2 regions of the Neptuniibacter halophilus genome follow, and region 1 is predicted to be linked to the other one. Evidence: predicted binding sites of a transcription regulator. Region 1 holds the regulator's gene; the other holds the start of a gene.
The links. The regulator FliA, encoded in region 1, starts transcription of late flagellar genes. The targets are predictions, from matches to a motif close to CTAAAGTTNNNNNNNNNNCNGCCGATA.
Positions count from the first base shown of each region.

Region 2: a site for FliA is predicted at 2,449-2,475, ahead of QUD59_RS12565 (flagellar protein MotY). Genes of this name have one in related genera too.

Region 1 covers NZ_AP027292.1:1,019,927-1,033,620, reverse strand. The annotation lists gene fliR (flagellar biosynthetic protein FliR) at 1-294, shown strand, start outside; gene flhB (flagellar biosynthesis protein FlhB) at 304-1,443, shown strand; gene flhA (flagellar biosynthesis protein FlhA) at 1,586-3,691, shown strand; gene flhF (flagellar biosynthesis GTPase FlhF) at 3,737-5,173, shown strand; gene QUD59_RS04815 (MinD/ParA family protein) at 5,188-6,015, shown strand; gene QUD59_RS04810 (RNA polymerase sigma factor FliA) at 6,027-6,737, shown strand; gene cheY (chemotaxis response regulator CheY) at 6,832-7,203, shown strand; gene QUD59_RS04800 (protein phosphatase CheZ) at 7,222-8,019, shown strand; gene QUD59_RS04795 (chemotaxis protein CheA) at 8,032-10,119, shown strand; gene QUD59_RS04790 (protein-glutamate methylesterase/protein-glutamine glutaminase) at 10,143-11,366, shown strand; gene QUD59_RS04785 (flagellar motor protein) at 11,372-12,112, shown strand; gene QUD59_RS04780 (flagellar motor protein MotB) at 12,117-13,052, shown strand; gene QUD59_RS04775 (ParA family protein) at 13,053-13,694, shown strand, end outside.
Region 2 covers NZ_AP027292.1:2,697,276-2,713,173, forward strand. The annotation lists gene QUD59_RS12545 (aspartate aminotransferase family protein) at 1-344, opposite strand, end outside; gene grxD (Grx4 family monothiol glutaredoxin) at 625-960, shown strand; gene QUD59_RS12555 (peroxiredoxin) at 1,051-1,653, shown strand; gene rnt (ribonuclease T) at 1,710-2,336, opposite strand; gene QUD59_RS12565 (flagellar protein MotY) at 2,513-3,373, shown strand; gene QUD59_RS12570 (argininosuccinate synthase) at 3,512-4,738, shown strand; gene QUD59_RS12575 (tetratricopeptide repeat protein) at 4,868-6,463, shown strand; gene QUD59_RS12580 (hypothetical protein) at 6,488-6,853, opposite strand; gene QUD59_RS12585 (type I secretion system permease/ATPase) at 6,943-9,063, shown strand; gene QUD59_RS12590 (HlyD family type I secretion periplasmic adaptor subunit) at 9,072-10,394, shown strand; gene QUD59_RS12595 (hypothetical protein) at 10,470-10,598, opposite strand; gene QUD59_RS12600 (response regulator transcription factor) at 10,597-11,238, shown strand; gene QUD59_RS12605 (TolC family outer membrane protein) at 11,348-12,673, shown strand; gene QUD59_RS12610 (hydroxymethylglutaryl-CoA reductase) at 12,782-13,816, shown strand; gene fni (type 2 isopentenyl-diphosphate Delta-isomerase) at 13,816-14,844, shown strand; gene QUD59_RS12620 (hydroxymethylglutaryl-CoA synthase) at 14,858-15,898, shown strand, end outside.

The DNA of each region.
Region 1 (13,694 bases):
AGCCTGCAGGCGATTGAGCGGGAGGGTTTCTGGCGGGTTGTGATGGCGGGTAGCTGGATGTTTTCCGCGGCGATGCTGATGGCCCTGCCTGCGGTGACCGCATTGCTGGTGGTGAACATGGCGTTCGGTATTATGTCCCGTGCTGCACCACAGTTGAATATTCTGGCAGTGGGGTTCCCGTTTACCATGGTGCTGGGGTTGTTTATTAACTGGGTTAATCTGGGTGGGTTCCTCGATCAGTACATGCGGATCTCCACCTTTGTGCTCGATTACATCGAGAACCTGTTTCTCTAGTGAGGGCTTATGGCTGAAGATTCCGGTCAGGAAAAAACCGAAGACCCCACACCCAAGCGCCTGCGAGAGGCGCGGGAAAAGGGGGACGTTCCCCGATCGAAGGAGCTGGCGACCACGCTGGTTTTGATGGCCGCGGTGTTCTCCGTGATTATCTTCGGTTCTCAGTTGGCCAACAGTTTGCTGGGAATGATGGAGAGTAATTTTGTTCTCGACCGGCAGGCGGTTTTCGACACCAATAAAATGTTTTCGCATTTCGGCTCTTCTGCCTGGGAGGCGCTTAAAGGGCTGGCGGGTGTCTTTGGCGTACTGTTGCTGGCGGCGCTGGTGGGGCCGATCGCCCTCGGGGGCTGGAATTTCAGTGCCCAGTCGATAGCGCCTAAAGGCAGTCGTATCGATCCGCTGGCGGGGATTAAGCGGATGTTTTCGCTTAAATCCCTGATTGAGCTGTTCAAGGCCGTTGCCAAGTTCTCACTGGTGGGTGGCTTTGCCATTCTGATTCTGTGGAATATTCGCAACGATATTCTGGCGCTGGCAACTTTTGAGGCGCGTCCGGCGATCGATCAGGCGCTGGAGATCATTATCTGGGTGTTTATGGCGCTGAGTGCCGTGCTGATTCTGGTGGCGGCAGTGGATGTGCCATATCAGATCTATGATTACACCGAGAAAATGAAAATGACGCTGCAGGAGGTAAAGGATGAGCTGAAAAATACTGAGGGTAAGCCTGAAGTAAAAGGGCGTATCCGTCAGTTGCAGCGTGAGATTGCGCAGCGGCAGATGATGAAGGAAGTGCCGGATGCTGACGTGGTCATCACCAACCCGACCCACTATTCTGTGGCGCTGAAATATGATGGCGACAACCGGGGCGCTCCGATTCTGGTGGCCAAAGGGGCTGATTTTGTCGCCCTGAAAATCCGGGAGATTGCCAAAGAGCATGATGTGCCGATTCTGGCAGCACCCCCTCTGGCGCGAGCAATCTATAACTCCACCGAACTGGACGATGAAATCCCTTCAGGTTTGTATATGGCGGTGGCTCAGGTGCTGGCGTATGTGTTCCAGTTGAAACGCTATAAAGCACGCGATGCCGAGCGTCCGGATGAGCTGAAGGTGGATAAACTGCCGATACCGGATGAGTTCCGCGATGACGAATAATTGGCTCAAAAATTGCAGAATTTAAGGCTGGTATAGCTATTCGTCAAAAAAATAACGTATTATGGCTTGCCTAACCCCGGATGGGCCGGGTAATTGGTTGTAAACAGATCTAAGTGTTGTTTTTTTGACGTTTGGGGCTTCGGTGGACAGAGCGGTAATTCTCGATAATGTGCGTGGGCTAGGTAAGGGGAATCTGGGGGTTCCTCTGCTCTTGCTGGTGATCATGGCAATGGTCACTCTGCCCGTGCCTCCGTTTTTGCTCGACGTCTTTTTTACCTTCAATATTGCCCTTTCAATTGTGGTTCTGCTGGTCTGTGTGTACTCCGACCGGCCACTCGATTTCGCCATCTTTCCGACCATTATCCTTGTTGCTACGTTGATGCGTCTGGCGCTTAACGTTGCCTCAACCCGTGTAGTGCTGCTTTACGGGCACGAGGGGGGAGATGCTGCGGGTAAGGTGATTGAGGCATTCGGTGAGGTCGTGGTCGGCGGTAACTACGTGGTCGGCTTCGTGGTCTTCCTGATTCTGATCATCATTAACTTTGTGGTGGTGACCAAAGGTGCCGGACGAATCTCGGAAGTTAGTGCGCGATTTACTCTGGATGCGATGCCGGGTAAACAGATGGCAATCGATGCGGACCTGAATGCCGGCCTGATTGGGCAGGAAGAGGCTAAAGCGCGGCGTCAGGATGTCACTCAGGAAGCGGACTTTTATGGTTCGATGGATGGTGCCTCAAAGTTTGTTCGTGGTGATGCGGTCGCCGGTATCCTGATTCTGGTGATCAACCTGCTCGGTGGTCTGGGGATCGGCATGCTGCAGCATGATCTGGATTTCGAGACCGCGATGCGTTTCTACTCCCTGCTGACCATTGGTGATGGTCTGGTGGCGCAGATTCCTTCTCTGCTGCTGTCTACTGCAGCGGCTATTATGGTGACGCGACAGAATGTGTCTCATGACATGGGGCGTCAGGTTGTCAGCCAGATGTTTGGTTCGCCAAAAGCACTGGCGGTGGCGGCAGCTATTCTGACTGTGATGGGGGTTATCCCCGGTATGCCGCATTTCGCCTTCCTGTCTCTGGCTCTGCTGGCAGGTGCAGGTGCCTGGTGGATCTTCAAGCAACAGGTCAGAAACAAAGAGCGGGAAGAAGCTGAGGCACTGGAACAGGCTGAGATGCCGCAGGAAGAAGAGTCCGAGAAGCGTGAGCTGGACTGGGATGATGTGATGCCTGTGGATATGGTGGGCCTTGAAGTTGGCTATCGTCTGATTCCGATGGTAGACAAGATGCAGGGTGGCCAGTTGTTGAGCCGGATCAAAGGGGTACGTAAGAAGCTTTCACAGGATCTGGGTTTTCTGGTGCCCTCGGTGCATATTCGTGACAATCTGGATCTGTTGCCCGGCGCCTACCGCATTACGCTGATGGGTGTGGTTGTTGGTGAGTCTGAGGTGTACCCGGACCGGGAGCTGGCGATTAATCCCGGTCAGGTATTCGGTAAGCTGCAGGGTGTTGAGGTGAAAGACCCGGCGTTTGGTCTGGATGCGATCTGGATTGAGCAGTCTCAGAAAGAGCAGGCGCAGTCGCTGGGTTATACCGTGGTAGATGCCTCCACTGTAGTGGCGACCCATATGAATCAGTTGTTGCAGTTGCATGCCCACGAGCTGCTGGGCCATGAGGAAGTACAGCAACTGCTTGATATGTTGTCGAAAACTTCGCCGAAACTGGTGGATGAACTGGTGCCAGCCAAGCTTTCTTTCAGTATTCTGCTTAAAGTGCTGCAGAACCTGCTGATGGAACAGGTACCGCTGAAAGATTTCAGAACGATCGCCGAATCCCTGGCCGACGCAGTCAACCGGACGCAGGATCCGCTGGCGCTGACGGCTGCGGTGAGAGTGTCGTTGTCACGTCTGATTGTTCAGAATATCAATGGCTCTGAGGCGGAGTTGCCGGTCATTACTCTGGCACCGCAACTGGAGCAGTTGCTGCTGAACTCTGTGCAGCAGGGGCAGGATAATGGTCTGGTGCTGGAGCCGGGGATGGCTGAACGTCTGCAGGCCTCCCTGTCAGAGTCTGCGACCCAGCAGGAGATGATGGGCCGACCATCGGTATTGCTGGTGGCGGCTCCGGTAAGGCCATTGATGGCCAAATTTGTACGTTATGGTGAGCATCAGATTAATGTGCTCTCTTATCAGGAAATTCCTGAAAATAAAAAGGTCACCATAGTGGCAACCGTAGGGGGTGAGAATGGATGATCAATTCATTACAGCCCTGCAGTTGGTGGCCGATAAGGAACTGATATGAAAGTAAAACGTTTTTTTGCGCCAGATATGCGCCAGGCTATGCGAAGGGTCAGGGATGAGATCGGGCCGGACGCTGTCATTGTCTCCAATCACCGGGTTGCCGGTGGGGTTGAGGTGGTTGCAGCGCATGAAAATGATTATGAAGCTGCTCAGCAGGAGTTCTCACGGCAGGCAACTACGCCCACCCCGCAGCAGCGGCGGCAGGAGCAGATCGACACCCTGACCGGCGGTCAGGGCTCAGCGCTGGCGAGTGAGCTGCAAAAGGCCCGTATGCAGATTGCGGAGGCCCAGCAGCAGGGGCAGGAGCTGAAACAGCCGGGTCATGTTAATCGCCAGATTGAGCAGGATGACGATGATCTGCGCAGTATTCTGCAGTCGCTGAAAGACCGGCAGAAGGCCAAAGCGGATATGGCGCACCGCAACTTTATGCAGGGCTCGGCTCTGGATGACGCCCCGTTGGGCGTTAATCTTGAAGATGAATTACTGGCTTCCTCGGCTGAAGTGGCCGGGCCGGACGATCAGCTTATCAAATCGATGCAGGACGAGATCGCCCAGTTAAAAAACCTGCTGAATCAGCAGGTGCTGGCACAACGATCTGCGCCCGTGGCTGCTCCGGAGAAACCGCCTCTGCAGCGTAAGCTTGAATTGCTGGGTGTCAGTGAGCGTCTCTCATCGCATTTGATATCCAGTATGGAGGGTGGTCTGGCACCGGATAAGGCCTGGAAACATGCGCTGGCGCGGTTGTCGGATTCAATCCCCGTGCTGGGTGATGATTTTATCGAACGCGGTGGCATGATCGCATTTGTGGGGCCGACCGGGGTCGGTAAAACCACCACTATTGGTAAGCTGGCAGCACGTTATGTGCTGAAGTACGGCAGTTCCAGTCTGGCGCTGGTGACAACCGATACTTACCGTATTGCCGCGCATGAGCAATTGCGCACCTTTGGTCGGATTCTTGACGTGCCTGTCCGGGTGGTGGATGAAAACAACAGCCTCGACGAAGTGTTGCACAGTCTGAAAAATCGTCGTCTGGTGCTGATTGATACTGCGGGGCTGAATGCTCAGGAGCCTCACAGCGAGGCGCAGTTGCAGATGCTTGAAGGCGTCACTCTGCGGCTGAAAAAATTGCTGGTTGTTTCCTGCAGTAGTCAGCGCCGTGTGGTTGAACAGGCGTTTAATGCTTATCAGACATTAGGTCTGAATGGCTGTGTTTTGAGTAAGATGGATGAATCGGGCAGTCTCGGTGAGGCACTGTCGTTGATTATTGAAAAGCGCCTGCCGGTGACCTATGTCACAGACGGGCAGCGTATACCGGATGACATTGAAGTGGCTCGACAGCATGAGCTGGTAAGCCGTGCGGTAATTACCGCTCAGCGGGCGATCGAAGCCGAGAAAAAAATGTCCGCCCTTGGGTCTGCCTATAAAACGGGTTGAGAGCAGGAAAAGATATGAATCAGCATAAACCCGTTAAAGTCATCGCCGTGACCGGCGGTAAGGGTGGGGTAGGTAAAACCAATGTCTCGGTTAATCTGGCGCTGGCGCTGGGGGATCTGGGGCAGCGCTCCATACTGATGGATGCCGATCTGGGGCTGGCCAACGTCGATGTAATGCTGGGGCTGCGGCCGAAGCGAACCATCGCAGATGTGCTCAATGGTGACTGCGGATTAAAGGATATTCTGCTGGAGGTTGATGATTACCTGAGCATTGTCCCGGCGTCTTCCGGTACTCAGGAGATGACCTCGCTCTCTGCACATGAACATGCTGAATTGATCCATGCTTTCAATCAGGTTGCTGATGATATTGATGTTCTGATCATTGATACGGCGGCCGGTATTTCCGAATCTGTAGTCAGTTTTGTGAAAGCTGCGCAGGAAGTTCTGGTGGTTGTTTGTGACGAACCCACCTCAATTACCGACGCATATGCTTTAATAAAACTGCTAAACAGAGATTATAAGATGACCCGTTTCCGGGTTCTTGCGAATATGGTTCGCAGTGAACAGGAAGGTCGTAACATGTTTGGTAAGCTGCTGACCGTGACAGACAGGTTTCTGGATGTAACACTTCAATATGTAGGGTCAATCCCTTATGATGAAAACGTTCGTAAAGCCGTTCAGCGTCAAGTAGCTGTTTTAAAAGCGTTTCCAAAGAGCAAAGTCTCCTTGGCATATCGTCAGTTAGCGAATAAAGTAAACGGATGGCCGGTCCAGTCCGTGCCCCGTGGTCATTTGGAGTTTTTTGTTGAACGGCTCGTTCAGGGAGTGAGTTCAACAGATTAAATAGAGGCAGTATGTACAACCAGCTGCAATTACAGTCGAGTGAAGAGCTGATCGAGCAGTATGCGCCTCTGGTTAAACGCATTGCCCATCATCTGCTGGCTCGTTTGCCGGCAACGGTATTGCTGGATGATCTCATACAGGCCGGAATGATTGGTCTGCTGGAAGCCGCCGGAAAGTACGACGCTTCCAAAGGGGCCAGTTTTGAAACTTATGCAGGGATCCGCATTCGTGGTTCCATCATTGATGAGGTGCGCCGGGGGGATTGGACTCCCCGTTCTGTGCATCGCAACAGCCGACGTGTCACCGAAGCCATTCAACAGGTTGAAGGGCGAACTGGCAGAGATGCATCGGATGCTGAAGTCGCCAGAGAGATGGGGATCAGCGTCGATGAATATCATAATCTGCTGCGCGATTCTCTGGATAGCCGGCTGTTCAGTTTTGAAGAGTTAATCAGTCCTCAGGATGAGGGGCCCGGTGAATCATTTGCTAATGATGACCCGGGGCCAAATCAGAATTTTGAGCGTGAAGCGTTTTTAAAAGCGCTAAGTACGGCTATAAATAATTTACCGGAAAGAGAAAAGTTGGTGCTTGCGCTCTATTATGATGAAGAGCTCAACCTGAAAGAGATAGGCCAGATATTAGGGGTGAGTGAATCTCGTGTTAGTCAGATTCACAGCCAGGCGGCTTTGCGATTGAGATCAAGGCTAAGTGACTGGCAGTAAAAAAAGGGTTGACCCGACTCAACGTAATTGCGGTAATTAGGTGTAGACTCAATGAGTTGCGTAGTTCTAACGGGAGGTCGTCTTGAATAAAGACATGAAAATTCTTGTAGTGGATGATTTCTCCACCATGAGACGCATAATCAAAAATTTGTTGCGCGATCTGGGTATGACCAATGTTGAGGAAGCAGATGACGGCCAGACCGCATTGCCTATCCTCAAACAGGGGGGTATCGATTTTCTGGTTACTGACTGGAATATGCCGGGCATGACCGGTATCGACCTTTTGAAAGAGGTGCGTTCCGATCCGAATCTGGCGCATATGCCGGTACTTATGGTTACGGCTGAGGCGAAGAAAGAGCAGATTATCGCCGCTGCGCAGGCCGGGGTTAATGGCTATGTAGTCAAACCGTTCACCGCGGCTGTCTTGAAAGAGAAAATTGACAAAATTTTCGAGCGCCTGGGTTAAAGAATAAGGTCGGTAGTAATGATTTCAGGAACAGGCAAAGGGTTGGGACACTTCGAAATGGAATTGCAGTTGAAGGCTCAGGAATTGGTTTCTGTGCTCAACGAGGGCAATCTGTCTGATGCAATGGACATCATTCAGGATCTGCACGAATTCCGCCACAAAACCTTCTTCAGTGAAGTAGGCCACCTGACCAGGGGGCTGCATGAGGCGATCAAAGCCTTCTCCCATGAGTTGGGTAGCAGCCTTGATGTGGGAGATGAGTCTGTCCCCGATCATACGGATGCTGCTGACCGTCTGAACTACGTCATCGAAGTTACTGAAAAAAATGCGCATGAAACCATGGACAGGGTGGATAAGGCCCTGACTCTGGTGGACAACCTTGATGTCCAGAGCGAACGCTTTAAAGACCTGCTGCTTCTGGTGGGGCAGTTGGAGAAAGAACACTCAACCCTGGCCGGGGTGTTTGACCGGACCTGTGCGTTGAAAGAAGAATCCGAAAACACCATTGCTACCCTGCGTACCGAGTTGACCGATATCGTCGTGTCACAGAGCTATCAGGACATTACCGGGCAATTGATCCGCCGGGTAATTAATCTGGTTACCAATGTCGAGACTCACCTGGTCAGCCTGATGGAGATGGCTGCCAAGGTCGAACGGTTGTCTGGCATTGAAGTGCTGGAAGCAGATGAAGAAGAAAAACAGGCCAATAAAAAGAATCCTATTCAGGCTGAGGGTCCTCAGGTCAATAAGGAGGCGGCTGACGTGGTCAGCAGTCAGGACGAAGTTGATGACCTGCTATCCAGTCTGGGTTTTTAAGAGGAGCGCCATATGAGTTTGGATGTGGATCAGGAGATTCTTGAGGACTTTCTTGTCGAGGCAGGAGAGATTCTTGAGCAATTATCCGAACAGCTGGTTGATCTGGAGCAGCGTCCGGATGACAGCGATCTGCTCAATGCAATTTTCCGCGGCTTCCACACGGTAAAAGGCGGCGCGGGATTCCTGCAGCTTGATCCGATGGTGGATTGCTGCCACAAGGCGGAAAACCTCTTTGATATGCTGCGTAACCGGGAAATTACGGTTACACCTGAGCTGATGGATGTCGTATTGCAGGCTCTGGATACCGTCAACGTGATGTTTGATGCGGTACGCAGTGGTGTCGAGCCGGATAACGCTGATCCGGAACTGATTCAGGCGCTGATTAACTTTTCAACAGGTAATGTGCCGGCTGCACAGCCTGTAGCGCCCGCACCTGCTCCGGCAGCGCCACCTCAGGCGGCTCCTGCTGCCGATAAGAGCCATGATGAATTCGACCTGTTGCTCGGTGATATGGAGGATTCGGCGGGTGCTGACGTGCCTGCGGCCGAAGCCGGTGATGACCTGATTACGGAAGATGAATTTGAATCGCTGCTCGATGAGCTGCACGGCCCTGGTAAAGGGCCGGGCAATGAAAATCAGGCGCCTGCAGAACCTGAACCTGCCGCGGCTGCCGCTGGCGGTCAGGATCTGATCACAGAAGATGAATTCGAAGCCCTGCTGGATGAGCTTCAGGCTCAGGGTAAAGGGGCGTTCGGTGCGCCTTCTGCTCCCGCTCCGGCGGCACCCGTGGCTGCACCTGCGCCGGCACCGGTCGCCGCAGCACCTGCGCCGGCTCCAGTAGCGCCAGCACCGGCCCCTGCGGCCGCAGCGGAAGTTGTTTCCGAGCAGGCGACCGCTGCAGCAGTTAAAGCCGCACATCAGCAAGCCAAGCCTCAGGCTGAGAGCAATGTCAGGGTTGATACCCGTCTGCTCGATAAGATCATGAACATGGTCGGTGAGCTGGTACTGGTGCGTAACCGTCTTGTGCGTCTGGGGGTCACCCGCGAAGATGAAGAGATGGCCAAGGCACTGGGCACGCTGGATATGGTAACCGCCGATCTGCAGATGTCGGTGATGAAAACCCGTATGCAGCCGGTGAAAAAAGTCTTTGGTCGTTTTCCGCGCCTGATTCGTGACCTGTCCCGAAATCTGAAGAAAGAGATTCGTCTGGAACTGCGCGGTGAAGAGACCGATCTGGATAAAAACCTGGTTGAGGCGCTCGCTGACCCGTTGATTCACCTTGTGCGAAATGCGGTGGATCACGGTATTGAAGCCCCTGATGCCCGTGAAGCGGCGGGTAAGCCCCGTGAAGGTCATGTGCTGTTGTCCGCTGAGCAGGAAGGGGATCATATCCTGCTGGTCATTCAGGATGATGGTGCCGGTATGGACGCGGAAAAACTGCGTAATCTGGCCATTGAGCGTGGCATGATGGATGCCGAAGCTGCCCGACGCCTGACAGAACAGGAATGCTTCAACCTGATTTTTGCTGCCGGTTTCTCAACCAAGAAAGAGATCTCCGACGTGTCCGGCCGTGGTGTTGGCATGGATGTGGTGAAAACCAAAATTACTCAGCTCAATGGTACGCTGAATATCGACTCTGTGGTCGGTCAGGGTTCACGGATTGCGATCCAGGTGCCTCTGACACTGGCGATCATGCCTACGCTGATGGTTATTCTGGAAGATCAGGCGTTTGCGTTGCCGCTGGTGAATGTAAACGAAATCTTTAATCTGGATCTGACCAAAACCAACATCGTAGATGGTCAGCAGGTGATTATCGTACGGGATCAGGCATTGCCACTGTTCCACCTGAAACGCTGGCTGATCGATGGTCAGCAGGGTGCGGATCTGCCGGAGCAGGGACACGTTGTGATCGTAACGGTTGGCACCCAGCGCGTTGGCTTTGTGGTGGATCAACTGGTGGGTCAGGAAGAGGTTGTGATCAAGCCTCTGGGTACTATTCTGCACGGTACGCCGGGTCTGTCCGGTGCAACAATTACGGGCGATGGCCGTATCGCATTGATTATCGATATCCCGAATCTGTTGAAGCATTACGCATCCTGAGGCAGGTGAGGGGATCATGATTTATGCCGGTTAGGGTTCTGATTGTTGATGATTCAGGTTTCTTTCGTCACCGGATCACTGATCTTCTGGCAGGCGACAGCCGGATAGAGGTTGTCGGCTCTGCCCAGAACGGGCGGGAAGGGGTTGAGCAGGCAAAGAAGCTTAAGCCCGACCTGATTACCATGGATGTGGAGATGCCTCAGATGAACGGCATCGAAGCTGTCCGGGTGATTATGCGGGAATGCCCGACCAATATTCTGATGCTGTCCTCTCTCACCCACGAAGGTGCTCAGGTAACACTGCAGGCACTGGAAGCGGGGGCGCTGGACTATCTCTCCAAAGATATGCGCGCCTGGATGGAGCACTCATCGTCACTGGAAAAACAACTTCGCGATAAAGTAGTCGAGCTGGGGCGTTCCCGACATGCCCGGCAGCGTAGCTCGTTTATTTCTTCTGCCGGTAAAAGCAGTGGTGGCACGTCGATGGTTTTTCGTCCGGACAGCGCCAGTCGTTCTCCGGCGTCGTCAACGGCGACATCACGCCCGGCGCGAACCCCTGCACCTGCCGCCCGTCCATCAGGGCAGCGAACTGAACCTGCGGGCAGTCGTTTGCAGGAGCGTAGCGCCACCCCGGCGACGGGTATTGCACCGCGCCGACCAGTGTCACGGAAATCAATACCGGCCGACTGTAAGCTGGTGGTGATCGGTTCCTCCACTGGTGGCCCGGCTGCGCTGCAGCAGATACTGACTCAGTTGCCCGCCAACTTTCCCCATCCGATTCTGCTGGTGCAGCATATGCCTAAGACATTTACTTCGGTGTTTGCCAGCCGGCTGGATCAGCAGTGCAATATTGCGGTTAAAGAGGCGGAAGATGGCGATCGGCTGATGCCGGGGCGCGCACTGCTGGCGCCGGGTGGTCATCAGATGATTATCGATCCGCGGAATAAAGATGTGATACGCATTATGCCGGGGGATGAGCGTCTGACCTATAAACCCAGCGTTGATGTGACCTATGCCTCCGCAGCTAAATCCTATGCAAGCAAAGTGTTAGCGATCATTCTTACCGGGATGGGCGCCGACGGTTGTGACGGTGCCAGGCTGCTACGTCAGCAGGGAGCGACTGTGTGGGCGCAGAATAAAGAGAGTTGCACCATCTATGGTATGCCGCAGGCAGTGGTCAATGCGGGGCTTGCAAATGAGATCCTCGACCTGACCGAGTTCGGCCCAATCCTCAGCAATAAAAGGTAGCGGATATGGATATCACTGCAATTCTGGGTGTGATACTGGCGCTGGCTGCGGTATTGGGGGGGAACTATCTCGAAGGTGGTCAGTTTGCCGAGTTACTGAACCTGCCGGCTGCGGCGATTGTGATCGGGGGGACGCTGGCAGCAGCGATTATCCAGTCTCCGGCTCAGGATGTAGCGCGGGCGGTAAAGCTGTTAGGTTGGGCGTTCGGTAGTAATAAACAGGATCTCGCCGGGCGTATCGACAGAATCGTCAAATGGTGTGTTGTGGCCCGCCGTAAAGGGCTGCTGGCACTGGAAAAAGAAGCAGAGAAAGAATCCGATCCCTTTGTCAAAGCGGGCTTGCTGCTGTTGGCAGATGGAAAAGGGCCTGAGGTGATCCGCAGTTCGCTGGAGGTTGAGCTGATCACGGTAGAGCAGAGAGACCTTCAGGCCGCGAAAGTAATAGAAAGTATGGGTGGTTATGCTCCGACGCTGGGGATTATCGGTGCCGTGCTGGGGTTGATCCACGTGATGAGTAACCTGACTGATCCCAATGGGCTGAGTGCCGGCATTGCCACGGCCTTTGTTGCTACTATTTACGGTATCGGCATTGCCAACCTGTTTCTGATTCCGGTAGCCAACAAGATTAAAAATCTGGTGCTGCTGCGATACCAGTATCAGGAGATGGTTCTGGAAGGGCTGATGTTTATTGCAGAAGGTCAGAATCCCAAAGCCATTCAGCAGCGGCTGCAGGGCTATCTGAGGTAGCGTTATGCCCAGACGTCGGCAGGTTGAAGAGAGTATCCGCAATGATCGTTGGGTGATCTCCTACGCTGACTTTATCACCCTGCTGTTTGCTTTTTTTGTGGTGATGTATGCGATCTCTTCGGTGAACGAAGAAAAATACAAACACCTGGCTGAGGCGTTGTCCGGGGTGTTTGTAGGTGGCGATCCGAGCGCAGATTCAGTCGATGGTGACGGGCTGGGGCGCAGTAAGTCAGGTGCCGGTATTTTCCGTGGCGGGGTGGCTGATGAGGATGCCCCGGAAGTTAAAATAGCACCGCCGGATCAGGCAGAAACGGATGCACTCCGCGCCTTGCAACAGGCGTTTGAGGTGGGTTTTTCGAAGCTGATATCCGACGGGCAGATCAGAGTGACCGGTAATGACCTCTGGTTTACCATTGAGTTGCGCGCCACCCGGCTGTTTGATTCCGGTGGTGCGGTACCTAATGTCCTGGCTGACGAGCTGCTTGAACAGATTGCGCTGATCCTTAAAGAGACGAAGAACCCGATCCATGTAGAGGGTTTTACCGATAACCAGCAGATCTCCAATTCGGTGTATCCGTCAAACTGGGAGCTCTCCGCTGCCCGGGCGGCGACGGTAGTACGTTTGCTGGCACAGTTTGGTGTACAACCGGAAAGGATGGCTGCAGTAGGCTATGGTGAATATCAGCCGGCTTACAGTAACCGGACTGAAGCGGGACAGCGCCTTAACCGCAGGGTGCTGATTGTGGTTTCCCGTGATGAAAAAGTACGCCGGGCCGTTTCTTCATTCGGTAGCCAGCAGGTCAGTGCTGATGCAGTGTCAACGGTGCTCGCTTCGCCCGAAGAGGAGGCGTTGCCGGTGATTGAACAGGTCGAAACCGGTGACGGTGGTGTATTATTCAGACGTCCGGAACCTGAATTGTTACAACAGGAAGATAGATAAATGCATGTATGGTCTGTTGCCAACCAGAAAGGTGGTGTCGGCAAAACAACAACCGTAGTGACGATCGCAGGTCTGCTGGCTGAGGTTGGTTATCGGGTGTTGCTGGTCGATCTCGACCCGCACGGCTCGCTGACCAGTTACTTCGGCTACGATCCTGACGAGCTGGAAGACAGCGTTTATAACCTGTTTCAGGGTAGCAGCAAGGTGCATAAAGAGGATGTTACTGATCTGTTGCTGAAGACCAGTCATGGCCGCATTGAACTGATTCCGGCCTCTACGGCTATGGCGACGCTGGAGCGTAAAGCGGTTGGTGCAGAAGGGATGGGCTTACAGATAGCGAAAGCCCTGGCACATGTTCGGGATCGCTATGACTATGTGCTGATCGACAGTCCGCCGGTGCTCGGCGTTCTGATGGTTAATGCACTGGCTGCCTGTCAGCATCTGCTGGTACCGGTTCAGACCGAGTTTCTGGCCCTCAAAGGCCTTGAACGGATGATTCGCACGATCAATATGATTAACCGGGCGCGTAGTAAAAAACTCAGTTTTACCATTATCCCTACTTTTTATGATCGCAGAACGCAGGCCTCCGTGAGCAGTCTGCGTGAGCTGCATCATAACTATCCGAATGAGATTTCAAACGCT
Region 2 (15,898 bases), 1.7 Mb from region 1:
ACTTTGTGACCGTAGCGGCGGGCCAGTTTAATTGCTGCTTCGTTCGCTTCCGCGCCGGAGTTTCCGAAGAAGACGTTATCCATACCGGAAATCTGAGTCAGGCGCTCGGCCAACTGCTGCTGGTTCGGAATAGTGTACAGGTTGGAGGTGTGTAGCACTTTGCCGGCCTGTTCGCAGATAGCGTGCGTAACAGCGGGGTGAGCGTGACCCAGACCGCAGACAGCGATACCGCAGAGCGCATCCAGGTATTTATTACCATCAGTATCATACAGCCAGCTGCCTTCGCCGCGTTCAAACGCGACAGAGAGCCGGTTGTAGGTGGACATAATCGATTCTACAGCCATGTTTTTTTGTTCCCTAAACGCAAAAAGGCAGCCAAGGCTGCCAGATCAGAGGGCAAATAATAGGCAGCTTTATGTCGTTTGGCAAGGGTGAAACGCGGAGGGAGGATGGCTGTGGATAAAAAAACACACTCTATCGGGAGGGCTAATTAATTTTATTTATAAAGGTGATTAATAAAAGCAAATGTACATTGTCAGAGTAAAATGGTCGGATATGTGGTACATTGTCCGCCACGGCACGCACTCGAGTGTGCGACTGACATATGATGATATAGGTGTATGAATGAGCGTAATTGATACCATCAAAGAGCAGATTGAAAACAACGATATTCTGCTTTATATGAAAGGGACGCCACGTTTTCCGCAGTGCGGTTTTTCCTCACGTGCGTCTGAAGCGGTTATGGCTTGTGGCGAACGTTTTGCTTTTGTAAATATTCTTGAAAATCCTGAAATCCGTGCTGAACTACCAAAATATGCTAACTGGCCAACTTTCCCGCAGTTGTGGGTGAAAGGCGAGCTGATCGGCGGTTGCGATATTATCTGCGAAATGGCTGAGAGCGGCGAGCTGGCTCAGGTCATTAAAGAAGCGGCTGGTCCGGCTGAGCAGGGCGCGGAATAATTTCTGCCAGGTCGCTGCTTGATTTTATCGCGACCTTTTTTATCATAAAAACCTTAAACGCTAGAAAGCACTTAATGGAGAAATAGCAAAATGGGCGTACTTGTAGGCAAACAGGCTCCTGACTTTACAGCACCAGCGGTACTGGGTACTGGTGAAATCGTTGATACTTTCACACTGTCAGAAGCCACTAAAGGCAAGAAAGCAGTAGTATTCTTCTACCCACTGGACTTCACTTTTGTTTGCCCTTCTGAGCTGCTGGCATTCGATCACCGTATCGAAGAGTTCAAGAAGCGTAACGTTGAAGTGATCGGTGTATCTATCGATTCCCACTTCTCTCACAACGCTTGGCGTAACACTCCGGTTAACGAAGGCGGTATCGGCCCTGTTAACTACACGCTGGTAGCGGATATGACTCACAGCATCTGCCAGTCTTACGACGTTGAGTCTGAAGGTGGTGTTGCTTTCCGTGGTTCTTTCCTGATCGACGAAGACGGTCTGGTTCGTCACCAGGTTGTTAACGATCTGCCACTGGGTCGTAACGTTGATGAAATGCTGCGTATGGTTGACGCGCTGGCGTTCCACCAGGAACACGGTGAAGTTTGTCCGGCAGGCTGGAACCAGGGCGATAAAGGTATGGTTGCATCTCCTGAAGGTGTTGCATCTTACCTGTCTGAAGAAGCTGACAAGCTGTAATTCGGGCTTAGCTCATAAAAAAACCGCCATCTGGCGGTTTTTTTGTGTCTGGATGATTACTCTTCGTCGGTGATCGGATCGACCAGATCCCAGCCGCCCAGCTCTTTCCAGCGATTGACGATGATGCAGAACAGTTCTGCGGTCTTCATGGTGTCGTACAGCGCCGAGTGGGCCTGTTTGCCGTCGAACTCTATGCCTGCTGCCTGACAGGCTTTGGCCAGTACGGTCTGGCCGAAGGCCAGTCCGGCCAGTGTGGCTGTGTCGAAAGTGGAAAACGGGTGAAACGGGTTGCGCTTGATATCTGAGCGGTTCGCCGCTGCATTGACAAAGCCCTGATCAAAAGAAGCGTTGTGGCCTACAAGCACTGCGCGTTTGCAATCGTGCGCTTTAATCGCTTTGCGGACCGGCTTGAAGATCTCTTCCATGGCTTCGCGTTCCGGCACGGCTTCGCGCTCAGGATCGAATGGATCGATGCCGGTAAATTCCAGGGCTGATCGTTCCAGATTGGCGCCTTCAAAGGGTTCTACCTGCGCTTCGAAACTTTGATCAATAATCAGAAAACCATTTTCATCCATGGTCAGGGTGACGGCGGCGATCTCGAGCAGGGCATCGGTACGGGCATTGAAGCCGGCTGTTTCAACGTCTACGACTACAGGCAGGAAACCGCGGAAACGGTTTGCCATCGGGTGTTTGCTATCGTTATGGTGTGTCAAGAGTTGCCCTTACTTGGCAGAGGGTTTCCGTTTAATATGCGGGGTATTCTAGCAGCGTAACAGCGGTCACTCAAAATGTGCTCTCAAGAATCTGGGCTTTTAGCCGAACTATCATTAGATCATCTGATTTTTAACAGGCAGCATTAATGGTACGTGTTCGTTTTCTTCTCGCTATTATCTTCAGTCTCATGGGGTTATCGCTTCAGGCTGCGACCTTCAGAAGCTCTATTGATGATTCCCGGTGGCAGTTGGAAGCGTCAAAGTTCAGTTGTACGCTGAGTCAGGTGATCCCTTCGTTTGGTTCGGCTGTGTTTCTGCATGAAGCTGGCGAACGGGTGCACTTTGTTTTGCGGCCAACTGAGAATATCCATTTTAGTCAGGGGGCCAGTCTGGTGGCTGAAGCGGCGCCCTGGCAGCCGGGAATCGCGCCTCGTCCAATCGGCCGGATAAAGCCTGAAGAGCGTACCGGTTATCTCGAAGTGGCGCCGGAGCAGACGCAGAATATGCTGGCGGCGCTGTATAAGGGGCTGATGCCTACTTTTACCGGTGCCGCCTGGTACGGTACCGAAGAGTCATTGCGGGTTTCAGTCTCCGCGGTGAATTTCCAGTCGGCATACAGCGATTATGTGGCCTGTACGGCGGGCTTGCTGCCGGTTAATTTTCGTCAGGTGGCGCGTACTGCTATTTTGTTTCCGTCATCTCAGTGGCGTTTGTCCGATGCTTCCCGCGAACGTCTTGATCTGATTGCGCTCTACGTGAAAAACGATGAGGCTGTCTCGGGGGTTTATGTGGATGGCCACTCAGATAATCTCGGTCGTCGTCTGATGAACCGGGATATCTCTAAACGACGGGCTGAGGAGGTGACGGCTTACCTGATCAGCCTTGGTCTGGATCCGGCCATGATCACCACCCGCTACCACGGTGAGCGATATCCGGTGGTTGAGAATAACAGTAAAAAGAACCGGGATCGTAACCGACGGGTCACTATCCGCCTGGAGCGTGACTGAATTTAAACCCGTTTGACAAATTCTTGTCGGGCGGATGTGTGTCAATCCGGTTATCTGCTATAATGCCGCGCTTAATTTGAAATTCCTTTCTGCCTCGCCTTACGCGGGGCGAAATTGTTCGCAAGTTGGAGCTTGAGAATGTCCGAGATCAAAAAGGTCGTTCTGGCCTACTCCGGTGGACTGGATACGTCGGTTATCGTTCGCTGGTTACAAGATGAATACAATGCAGAAGTGGTTACCTTTACTGCCGATCTGGGGCAGGGTGAAGAGGTAGAGCCAGCGCGTGCCAAAGCAGAAGCTCTGGGCGTTAAAGAGATCTATATCGAAGATCTGCGCGAAGAGTTTGTCCGCGATTACGTCTTCCCGATGTTCCGTGCGAACACCATTTATGAGGGTGAGTACCTGCTGGGTACCTCCATTGCCCGTCCGCTGATCGCTAAGCGTCTGATTGAGATCGCTAACGAGACCGGTGCGGATGCTATCTCCCACGGTGCGACCGGTAAAGGTAATGACCAGGTTCGTTTCGAACTGGGCGCTTACGCCCTGAAACCGGGTGTACACGTGATTGCACCATGGCGTGAGTGGGATCTGAACTCCCGCGAAAAACTGATGCAGTATTGTGAAGATCACAATATCGAAGTTGATTTCGCCAAGAACAAGAAAAAGTCTCCGTACTCTATGGATGCTAACCTGCTGCACATCTCTTACGAAGGCGGCATTCTGGAAGATCCGTGGGCGGAAGCTGAAGAAGATATGTGGCGCTGGTCTGTATCTCCTGAGCAGGCGCCGGATGAAGCGACCTATCTGGAACTGACCTACGAAAAAGGTGATATCGTTGCCATCAACGGTGAGCAGATGTCTCCGGCCACCGTGCTTGAGTATCTGAACAAGGTGGGTGGCGCTAACGGCGTTGGCCGTCTGGACATCGTTGAGAACCGTTTTGTGGGTATGAAGTCCCGCGGTTGTTACGAAACACCGGGTGGCACCATTATGCTCAAGGCGCATCGTGCGATTGAGTCCATCACTCTGGACCGTGAAGCCGCGCATCTGAAAGATGAGCTGATGCCACGCTACGCTAAAGTAATCTACAACGGTTTCTGGTGGTCTGAAGAGCGTAAGATGATGCAGCAGCTGATCGATTACTCTCAGCGCAATGTGAACGGCGATGTACGGGTTAAACTGTATAAAGGTTCTGTTGATGTTGTGGGTCGTCGTTCTGAAGAAAGTCTGTTTGACGAGAGTATCGCTACATTTGAAGATGATGCGGGTTCTTACGATCAGAAAGACGCGGCTGGCTTTATTAAGCTGAACGCACTGCGGATGCGCATTGCAGCCAGCAAAGGGCGCAGTTTGCTGGAAGACTGATCCCTGATGATCGAAAAAAAACCCTGCAGATTGTCTGTGGGGTTTTTTATTGCTCCAAGCTTGTCCTAAACTTTGATAATGGCCTGATTTATATGCTACTTTTGCCGTTATCTTATCAGTACAGCGCCTATGGAAATCAACTATTCAGGAAAGTCGGCTCTCATTGTAGACAGCAAGCTCGAAGACCTTGGGGCGTTACGACAAATCCTGAGTCGCTTGGGTGTGGGGCAAGTTCAGGCCGCGGCTTCCGTGAATATGGCCCTGACGCTGATGCGGGAGTTTACGTTTGATCTCTGTTTTGCCTCTTATGATATGGGCAGGGATGAGAAAAACGGCCTGCAGCTCCTGCAGGAGGCGAATGCTGAAAAAATTATCCCCAAAGCCAGCTCCTATTTTCTGATTGTTGATCCTGAAAGCTCTGAACTGCTCTTCGGCTCTCTGGAAAACTCCCCCGATACCTATATCTCCAAGCCTTTTGATGAAGCGAAAGTGCGCCACCGGCTGGAAAAGCAGCTAAGAATCAAAGAGGCTGTGCGTCCAATCGAGAAGCTGGTGGACTCCCGTCAGTATGAAGCGGTGCTTGATCAGGCACGTGATCTGGCCACTCATTTCCCCGGACTGAGTATCGTTTTGCAGCGCCTCAGTGGTATTGCATTGCTGCGGATGAAACGGTTTACCCAGGCTAAAGAGCTGTTTGTGCAATTAACCAATAACCGGGATCTGCCCTGGGCAGAGGTGGGTAAGGGGGTTGCTCACTTTAATCTGGGCGAATACGAAGATGCGCTTAAGTGCCTCAACCGGATTGTTGATCAGCAGCATATCTGTGTAGAGGCCTACACCTGGCTGGCGCGTATCTATCGGGTGCGTGGCGAACTGGGGCCGGCGGTTACGCTGATGCGAAAGGCGGTGATGATTCAGCCCACTGTGCCTGCGCTGCAAAGTGAGCTGGCCGATCTGGCGTGTCAGACCGGTGAGTGGGCGATTGCCTGTTCTGCGTATCAGCAGGCGGTACGCTACGCCCGCTACTCTTCATTTCAGGATCCGGTGCATTACTTTGGCCTCGCCAGAGCATTGATTATCTCCAATAAGGATAAAATCGCTTCAGTGGAAACAGAGGTGCTGCGTGTTCTGGAAGATGTGGTGCTGGACCACCCGGATGATCCTGAGGTGATGTTTAAGGCCAAGCTGGTGAATTGTGACCTGTATCGACAGGATGCGACGCAGCAACGGCTTGAGCAGATGATGCAGCAGACTTACAACTTCTTTATGCGTATGACTCCCGGGCAGCAGTGTAAGTGGCTCGATGTCATGCTGGATGCCGCTAAAGGCTCTTCAGTTGAATCCGAAGTCAAAGCACGCTGGAAAGAGTTGCATAAAACCATGGTCGCCAGTGAGTGGGGTAAAGCCAACTACACGGCGATGACCAGTTTCCGTAATCGTGATCTGGATAAGGCCTTTATGATGTTCGGACGCGCCAATGAGTTGTTGCCGGCGCATACCGGAATTGCGCTGAATCTGGTGCAGAGTGGTATTGAAAAGGCTAAGCGTGGTGAAAATGCCCTGTGGATTTTGTTGTCGGTGCGGGATGTGCTGGCTACTATTCCTTTTGGGGCGTTATCTGAAAAGCAGCAGCAGCGATACCGGACACTGGCCGAGCGTTACGCAGAGATGTACCGGCAGTTGAATCATTACGGCGATGAGGATGCCGCTTCTTCTGCCGGTTAGCAGGGGGGGAGGCTGACGGCAGCGTCAGAACACCTCATCATCTTCAATCAGGAAGGAGTGGCCGTTCTCAGGCTGCTGTACTGCATCGGTATCATCGCGGCCAATGTTACGCGCCAGTTTACGGCTAAGCAGCTTTTTCTGTGCCATCTCTGGCAGGTCGGTGAACATGATCAGGTTTTTGGCAATCAATACATCCACCAGATCCTCAAAAATTCGGGCGACTGCCATATCGGACCGGGCGAGAAATTCTTCAGGGGAGAACTCCTCATCATTGATGGAGAGAAAATCCAGTACTTCCCGGTTTTTTATGTCGACGGGCTCAGCTCCGGGTTGCAGTGTCTCCGAGAGGCTGACGATGCGTCCTTCATCATTACGTATGGCGTATAACATATTGATTTGCTACATTGGATTAGTTTTTGGCCTGCGTTCAGCAGGTGTCAATTGAGTATCTCTCTCATATAAGGTTAAGGTCAAGGTTCATGGAAGCGGTTAAAGACCCTCTGCTCGGTTGCCTGGTGCATCTCAGCAAGCAAAATCACAAGCCTTTCTCTCCGGAGGTGTTATGTGATGGACTGCCTCTTGAAGACAATAAACTGACACCGAAGCTGTTTATCCGGGCAGCTAAACGTGCCGGTTTTGCTGCGCAGATCCTGCGTCGGGATCTGAAAGATATCTCCCCTTTAGTCCTGCCGGCCGTGATGATTCTGGAAAATGGTCAGGCCTGTATTCTGCAGGAGATCGATCACAAAAATGGTGAAGCGCTGATTATTCAGCCGGAGAGCGGCGGTGAACATCGTCTCAGTTGTGATCGGCTTAAAGCGTCCTATACCGGATACGCCATTTTTGTACGCCTTGAATACCGCTTTCAGGAGCAGGTGTCCAAACTGCTTGAGGGGCATAAAGGGCATTGGTTCTGGGGAACCATCAGGCGTTCCGCTTCAATCTACCGGGATGTGCTGATTGCCTCGTTTCTGATCAACCTGTTTGTGATTGCCAACCCTCTGTTTGTTATGAATGTCTATGACCGGGTGGTGCCCAATAATGCGATTGAAACGCTGTGGGTGCTGGCGATCGGCGTGTTTGTGGTTTATCTGTTCGATTTCGGCCTGAAAATGTTAAGGGCCTACTTTATCGAGGTGGCGGGGAAAAAGGGCGATGTGATGCTCTCGGCGCTGCTGTTCGAGAAAGTGCTGTCGCTTAAGTACAGTGCCTTGCCGACTTCGGTCGGGTCCTTTGCCAGTAACCTGCGAGAGTTCGACAGTATCAAGGGCTTTCTCAGTTCGACGACCAACGTGGTACTGATTGATCTGCCGTTTGCGGTGCTGTTCCTGTTGGTGATCAGTTACATCGGTGGCCCCATTGTACTGGTGCCGATTGCCGTTATTCCGTTAATTATTCTGTTCTCTTTTGCTGTGCGTCCGTTTCTCCGTGAAGCGGTTGAGAAAACCTTTGCTTCCAACGCACAGAAAAGCTCTACGCTGATTGAAAGCCTGACGGCCATGGAAACCGTTAAGACCCAGCGGGCCAGCTCATCGTTGCAGCTCAGTTGGGAGCAGGCGGTGGGTTATATTGCCAAGTGGAGCCTTAAATCACGGATCCTGTCTGCTTCCGTGGTCAATTTTGCTTCGTTTGCTCAGCAACTGGCCTCGGTGGGTATTGTGATTGTCGGTGTCTATCTGATTACCGAACGGGAACTGACCATGGGGGCGCTGGTCGCTTGTGTGATGTTGTCCGGGCGTGCGATTGCGCCAATGAGTCAGGTGGCGAATCTGGTGATCAGCTTTCATCAGGCATCTACGGCCCTTAAAGGTCTGAACGAGATCATGGCACTGCCATCCGAGCGTGGTGATGATCAGCAGTTCGTGCACCGGGATAAGTTTAAGGGGGCGATTGAGTTTAAAAATGTCAGCTTTGCGTACCCGGGTGAGCAGCATCCGGCCTTAGATCGGGTCAGCTTCAGCGTTAAGCCGGGTGAGCGTGTCGCGCTGATCGGTCGGATTGGTTCCGGCAAAACCACCATCGAAAAATTATTGCTTGGACTGTACGCGCCTACCGAGGGTTCGGTAAGGATCGACGGAATCGATATCAATCAGATTGATCCGGTCGATCTGCGGCGTAACCTGGGCTATGTGCCGCAGGATATTATGCTGTTCGCCGGCAGTGTACGCGACAATATTGTTATCGGTTCGCCCCAGACCGAAGATGCCAAGCTGGTTCAGGTAGCTAACATGACCGGCGTTGGGGATATGGTTAACCGTCATCCGCAGGGATTCGATATGCAGGTGGGTGAGCGAGGTGCGGCGTTGTCCGGAGGGCAGCGACAATCGGTAGCGATTGCCCGGACCCTGATCCACGACCCGCAGGTGCTGGTTCTGGATGAGCCAACCGCGTCGATGGATAACGCATCTGAGGAACAGATTAAGAAAATGCTGAAGGATTATGCAGTTGATAAAACCATGCTGGTGGTGACCCATAAGATGTCTCTGCTTTCGCTGGTGGAGCGAATTCTGGTTCTGGACGGTGGTCGTGTTATTGCTGATGGTCCTAAGGATGCGGTGTTGGATGCTCTCAAGCAGGGCCGTTTGCAGGTTCAGAGGTAATCAGGCTCATGAAAAAAGATCTACAGTATATGTCCAGCGTCAGTGAGGCGATTGCCGAGCAGACACCGACCAGTGCCAGAGCGTTACTCTGGGCGATGCTGCTTTTCATACTGATCGCTATCTACTGGGCGAACTGGGCTGAACTGGATGAAATTACCCGGGGTGATGGTGAGATCATCCCCTCTAAACAGTTACAGGTTGTCGAAACTCTGGAGGGCGGGGCGGTCTCAGAAATTCTGGTGCATGAAGGTGATCTGGTTGAAAAAGGTCAGGTGTTGCTGCGAATTGATGATGTGCGTTTCTCCAGTTCGATGAAAGAGAATCAGGTACGGCAGTACGAACTGCTGGCCAAAGCGGCACGTTTACGCGCTGAGTCTAACGGCTCGGCATTTGTCGAGCCGGATGATTTTCCGGATGAGTATCGCAGCATGCTGGCGCAGGAACAGGCGCTGTATCTGACCCGCAGTGCCGAACTCAAAGCACTGCTGGGTGGTCTCGAGCAGCAGATTGCGCAGAAAGTTCAGGAACTGAAGGCTGCCGAATCTCAGGAGAAACAGTTGCAGCGCAGCTATGGTCTGCTGAAACGCGAGATGGATATCACCCGGCCGCTGCTGGCAGAAGGGGTGATTTCCGAAGTTGAGTTTCTGCGCTTACGGCGACAGCTAAACGATCTGGCGGGTGAACTGTCAGGTGTACGTCTTAATATTCCCCGTATTGAATCGGCGTTGCAGGAATCCCGGGACAAACTGGATGAAGCTAAGCTTCAGTTTCGTGGGGTGGCCAGCCGGGAGCTGAATGAGGTTCTGGCTGAAAGTGCGCGTATCCAGCAGGCGCTGACCGGGATGAATGACCGGATTAACCGTGCTGAAGTCAGGGCGCCGGTTAAAGGTACGGTAAAACAATTATTGGTTAATACCGTCGAGGGTGTGGTACAGCCGGGTGATGAATTGCTCAACCTGGTGCCGTGGGAAGATACGCTGTTGGTTGAGGCCCGCATTCGTCCTGCAGATATCGCCACTATCATGCCGGGGTTGCCTGCGGTGATCAAAGTATCAGCCTATGATTTCTCAATCTATGGCGGGGTTGATGCTGAGGTTGTGTTTGTCAGCCCCAGTACCATCCTCGATGAAGAGGGCGATAGCTACTATCTGGTGCGTTTGAAAACAGCGCAGCCTTATATTGGCTCTTTGGTTACGGGCGGTAAAGGTAACCTTCCGTTAATGGCGGGGATGACGGTCAGTGTCGATATTCTGACCGGCAAAAAAACCGTGATGGACTATCTGTTGAAGCCGGTTCTGAAAGCCAGAAGCCGGGCAATGACAGAAAGATAATGGCTTATTATTAATACTTTGGTATTGTTTTTGGATCGTATCTATATGATTTATCGGCATATATAATGCGGTCTTTTAAGTGGTACTGCCAATGGCGCTATCGTAAAGTTTGGTATAGCCTTTAGTGTGCAGTAGATTAAAGGAATTGCTGTAATAGCGCTGCTGTGTATCCAACTCAGTCGGTTGCTGGGATGTATAATTCATGAAGTTGTTCTTCGTCGGGAACCGCGAAAAAGTTTTGGAACGCTGGCGACACTGCTTACAGAGCGAGTGGCAGGTTGATCAGATTGAATCCGGTCTTCTGGCTGAATGGGATAGCCCCCGGGGGGTGCTGCTTGTTCATCTCAGTTCTATTTCAGCGGAGCAGAAGCAAGCGGTGTTCAGTTATAAACAGCGCTGTCCCGAGGGGATCCTGATCTGCTGTACTGATCTACCAAATGAAACAGAAGGAATGGAGGTTTTACAAACCGGAGCGAATGCATATACCAACACCTATGTTACAGCTTCATTGCTTACTGAAGTGATGAAAACTGTGCTCCGTGGTGATATCTGGGCAGGCCCCGAGCTGTTGCAAAAGCTGCTTAAGCGTCTTTTGCGGACAATGCCAGTTACAGATAACAAAGTGGACACTGCAGAGTATATAAATTGTTTTGATGGATTAAGTAGTCGTGAGCGAGAGGTTCTTGCGGTTCTGGTAACAGGCGCAAGTAATAAGGAGATTGCCCGTGAACTCGATATTACTGAGCGAACAGTCAAGGCGCATCTGAGTTCTATATTTCAGAAAACAGGTGCTACGGATCGGATTTCGCTGGTGCTTATGTCGAGGCAGGTTCCGGCCCTTTAGCTTGCTGCTCAGGCACATTCATGGCTACAAACTATTTATAATAAAGGCGGATAATTTTATGTTAAGGTCAATTATTGCTGGTGTTCTTATCGGGGCGGTAAGTCCTTCTGTGCTGTCAGCTTCCCTTGAGGAAGTGGTCGCGCAGGGCTTGTCAGATAATCCTGAAGTGCAGCGTGCAATCAATGCACGTAACGCAGTTTATCAGGAGCTGCGACAGGCTCGTGCAGGCTACTATCCTACCCTCGATTTTGCTGCAGGTATCGGTTACGAGTGGACCAATAACTCCACCACCCGAAGTGGTGGCAATGATGATGTTGAACTCACCCGTGGTGAAGCCAGCCTCAGCCTGCGTCAGATGATTTTTGACGGTTTTGGTACTTCCAGTGAAGTCGACCGTCAGACTGCACGTTCACAATCTGCAGATAAGCGAGTTATCGAGACTGCAGAATCCTATGCTCTGGAAGCCGCACGTGCTTATATTGAGCTGAATCGCCGTAAAGAGCTGTTGCAGCAGGCGAAAGAAACCCTCTACAACCACGTTAAAGTCTACGATCAGATCAAGCGTCGTTCTGAATCCGGTCTGGGTGCCCTGGCTTCTATTCAGCAGGCTGAAGGTCGTCTGGCGCTGGCCGAGGTTAACGTACTGGCTGCCGAGAACAACCTGTTGGATGCTCAGGCAACTTACCAGCGTGTGACCGGTATGCCGGCACCGGCTCTGGAAGATCTGGTTTATCCGGAGATGGTTAATGTTACGCTGCCTGAAACGCTGAATGATGCAACGGAAGTGGCGCTCAGCAACCATCCTACCCTGCAGGTAGCAGAGGCGGATACGCTGGCAGCGGTGGCGCAGTACAATGCGGCACGTCGTAACTACTACCCACGTGTGCATTTCGAGGTTGACCGTACCTGGAATAACGATATCGATGGTGTGGACGGGACTAACGAAGACCTGACCGCCATGTTCCGTCTGCGTTATAACCTGTACAACGGTGGTGCGGATAAAGCACGGGTTCGTCAGACCCAGCATCAGATTGAAGAAGCTAAAGCAATCCAGAGCAATGCCCTGCGTGAAGTGCTGCAGAGCATGGAGTTGTCATGGAATGCTGTGACGATTCTGGATATGCAGTTACCTTATCTGGAGCAGCACGTTTCCTCCTCTCAGGAGACGCGTGATTCTTACCACAAGCAGTTCGATATCGGTCAGCGTTCTTTGCTTGACCTGCTCGATACCGAGAACGAAGTGTTCTCCTCCAAGAATGACCTGACCAACGCACTGCACGATCAACTGGTCGCTCAGTACCGTGTAGTTAATGGTATGGGGACTCTGCTGGATACGCTGAATCTGTCACTGCCGGAGCCTAATCTGGGTGATGTGGAGCCAGCAGAAACGGCAGACGCTGTTGCTGAAGAGGGTGAGGAAGCGAATCCATCCTAATTTGGTAATTGAAAAGAGGCGGCTAAGTTCATTAGAATTGTCGCCTTCAACCTTATCTGGAAAAGGGTTGCCGCTGGCAGCCCTTTTTTCTTTGTACGAAGAAGCAGCATGAAATCGCATAAAATCAGTCAGGCACCAATCCCGATGCGTAATGTCGGTCCGATTAAAATCACCGGACCGGTACTGGATGAAAAGATCAGTGTACCGCTGGCGACCTATGAAACCCCGTTGTGGCCCTCGGTGGGTCGTGGCGCACGGGTTTCGACCCTGACTGACGGGATAAAAACGACAGTGGTCGATGAGCGGATGAGCCGCTCGATTCTGCTGGAGGCCGATGATGCCCATGAAGCGATGCTGGCGCTGAACTCAATTCAGTCGCGCAAAGACGATTTGAATAGTGTGGTGGCACAGAGTAGTCGCTTTGCCAAACTGATCGATATGCACAGTCAGATCGTAGCCAATATGATCTACCTGCGCTTTGAGTTCACCACCGGAGATGCGTCCGGCCATAATATGGTGACCAATGCTGCCGACAAGCTGATTCCGTGGATTCTTCGGGAGTACCCGCAACTGCGTTATTCCTCAATCTCCGGTAACTACTGTTCAGATAAAAAAGCCACCGCGGTTAACGGTATTCTGGGGCGTGGTAAGTACGTGGTAACAGAGATACTGATCCCACGGGATATCTGCGAGCGCCGGCTTAAAACCACACCGGAAAAAGTGGTCGATCTGAATATTAAGAAGAACCTGATCGGTACCATGGTGGCGGGTGGTCTGCGCAGTGCCAATGCGCACTACGCCAATATGCTACTGGCGTTCTATCTGGCGACCGGACAGGATGCGGCGAATATCATTGAGGGATCGCAGGGGATTGTTCATGCCGAAGTGCGTGATGGCGATCTCTATTTTTCCTGCACGTTGCCTAACCTGATTATGGGGTCTGTGGGTAATGGCAAAGGGATTGACTTTGTTGAGGAAAACCTCGCGGCGCTGGGCTGCAAAGAGGATCGGGATCCGGGTGAAAATGCCCGCCGTCTGGCAGCAATCTGTGCAGCTACGGTGCTCTGTGGCGAATTGTCCCTTCTGGCAGCGCAGACCAATCCCGGTGAGTTGATGGAAGCTCACCTGAAACTGGAGCGGTAATGTCTGATCAGACTAACGAACGTAAACTGGAACATATCCGGGCTATCGAGCGCGATCCGCTGACTGATCGGGCGGCGGGCCACTTTGATCGTATCCGGTTGATCCATCGTGCGTTGCCGGAACTTGATCTGGCTGAAATCGACAGCGGTTGTGAATTTTTAGGTTATCGCCTGAGTTTTCCGATGATGATATCGTCCATGACCGGCGGTGATCATCAGGTGGTGCGCAAGATTAACCGCAATCTGGCGCTGGCTGCTGAACGAACCGGCGTTGCCATGGCGGTAGGTTCGCAGCGGGTGATCTTCTCGGCCCCTGAGGCGCGGGAAAGCTTCCGGCTGCGACAATTTGCACCGAATGTGCCACTGATTGGCAATATCGGTGCGGTGCAGCTCAATTACGGTGTTGAGCTCGCCCAGGCGCAGGAGGCGATTGATCTGCTGAATGCTGACGGGCTTTATCTGCACCTCAATCCGCTGCAGGAAGCGGTACAACCTGAGGGGGATACCAACTTTGCCGGGCTGGCTGATAAAATCAGTCGCTTAGTGTCGGAGCTGGAGTCTCCGGTACTGCTGAAAGAGGTCGGCAGTGGCCTGATGCCTGCGGATATCGAACTGGGCCTGAAAGCCGGTGTGACATGCTTTGATCTGGCGGGCACCGGGGGAACATCGTGGAGCCGGATTGAGCATCATCGTCGTGATGATGACAGTGATCTGGGACTCCGTTTTCAGGACTGGGGGGTGCCGACACCCACCGCACTGAAATTAGCCAACCCTTATCTGGACCGGGCCACAATCATCGCAAGTGGCGGCTTAAGAGATGGGATTGATATAGCGAAATCTGTTATACTCGGCGCCTCCTTATGTGGCATGGCTGCCCCGTTGCTCAAACCTGCTATGGAATCAGCTGACGCAGTTGTCGCAGAGATTGAAAAAATCAAAACAGAATTCAGAACAGCCATGTTTCTATTAGGGGTCCCGGATGTTGCTTCTATGTTCAACAACCGCGCCCTTATTTTAGATGAGTGTTAATCGAGACCAAAGAATGTCAGTTGGTATTGACGAAATTAGTTTCTATACATCCAATTACTATCTGGATTTACGGACTCTGGCGGACGTTCAGCAGATCGAATCAGAAAAGTATTATCAGGGGATTGGCCAGGAAAAAATGTCCATGGCCGCACCTGATGAAGATGTGGTAACTATGGGGGCGAATGCCGCCCAGCCATTGATCGAACGGGTCGGCACGGATGCGATCAGTACCCTGATGTTTGCCACCGAAACCGCAGTGGATCAGTCGAAAGCGGCGGGCGTTTATGTGCACCGGCTGCTGGGGCTGAACGCCAACTGTCGCGTAGTTGAGCTAAAGCAGGCCTGTTACAGTGCGACGGCGGCTATTCAGATGGCCTGTGCGCTGGTGGCCAGACAGCCGGAAAAAAAGGTGCTGGTGATTGCCTCCGATATCGCCCGTTATGACCTGGATACCTCAGGTGAGGCGACACAGGGGTGCGGTGCTGTCGCGGTACTGATCTCAGCGAATCCGCGGCTGATTGAAATCGATCCTGAAGTGGGTAACTACACCGAAGACGTGATGGACTTCTGGCGGCCTAATTACCGCTCTACTGCACTGGTGGATGGTAAGTATTCTACCAAGATCTATCTTAAGTCCCTGAAGAAAGCCTGGGAAAATTTTACCGAAGTCAGCTCGCTGGCGTTCAGTGATTTTTCGCATTTTTGCTACCATCTGCCGTTCAGCCGGATGGCTGAAAAAGCGCATAAGCATCTGGCCAAGATCAATCAGGCCGGGCTGTCGCTGGAGCAGATCGAACAGCAGATTGAAGATACCCTGCATTACAACCGGATTATTGGTAACAGCTACACTGCGTCCATGTATATCGGCCTGACCTCGCTGCTGGAAAACTGTAAGCAGAGCCTGGCCGGTAACCGGGTGGGTTTCTTCAGTTATGGTTCGGGCTGCGTGGCGGAGTTTTTCTCCGGTACCGTTGTTGCGGGTTATGAACAATGCCTGCATACTCTGAATCACCGTAAGATGCTGGATGCCCGTCAGGAAGTCAGTTACGACGAA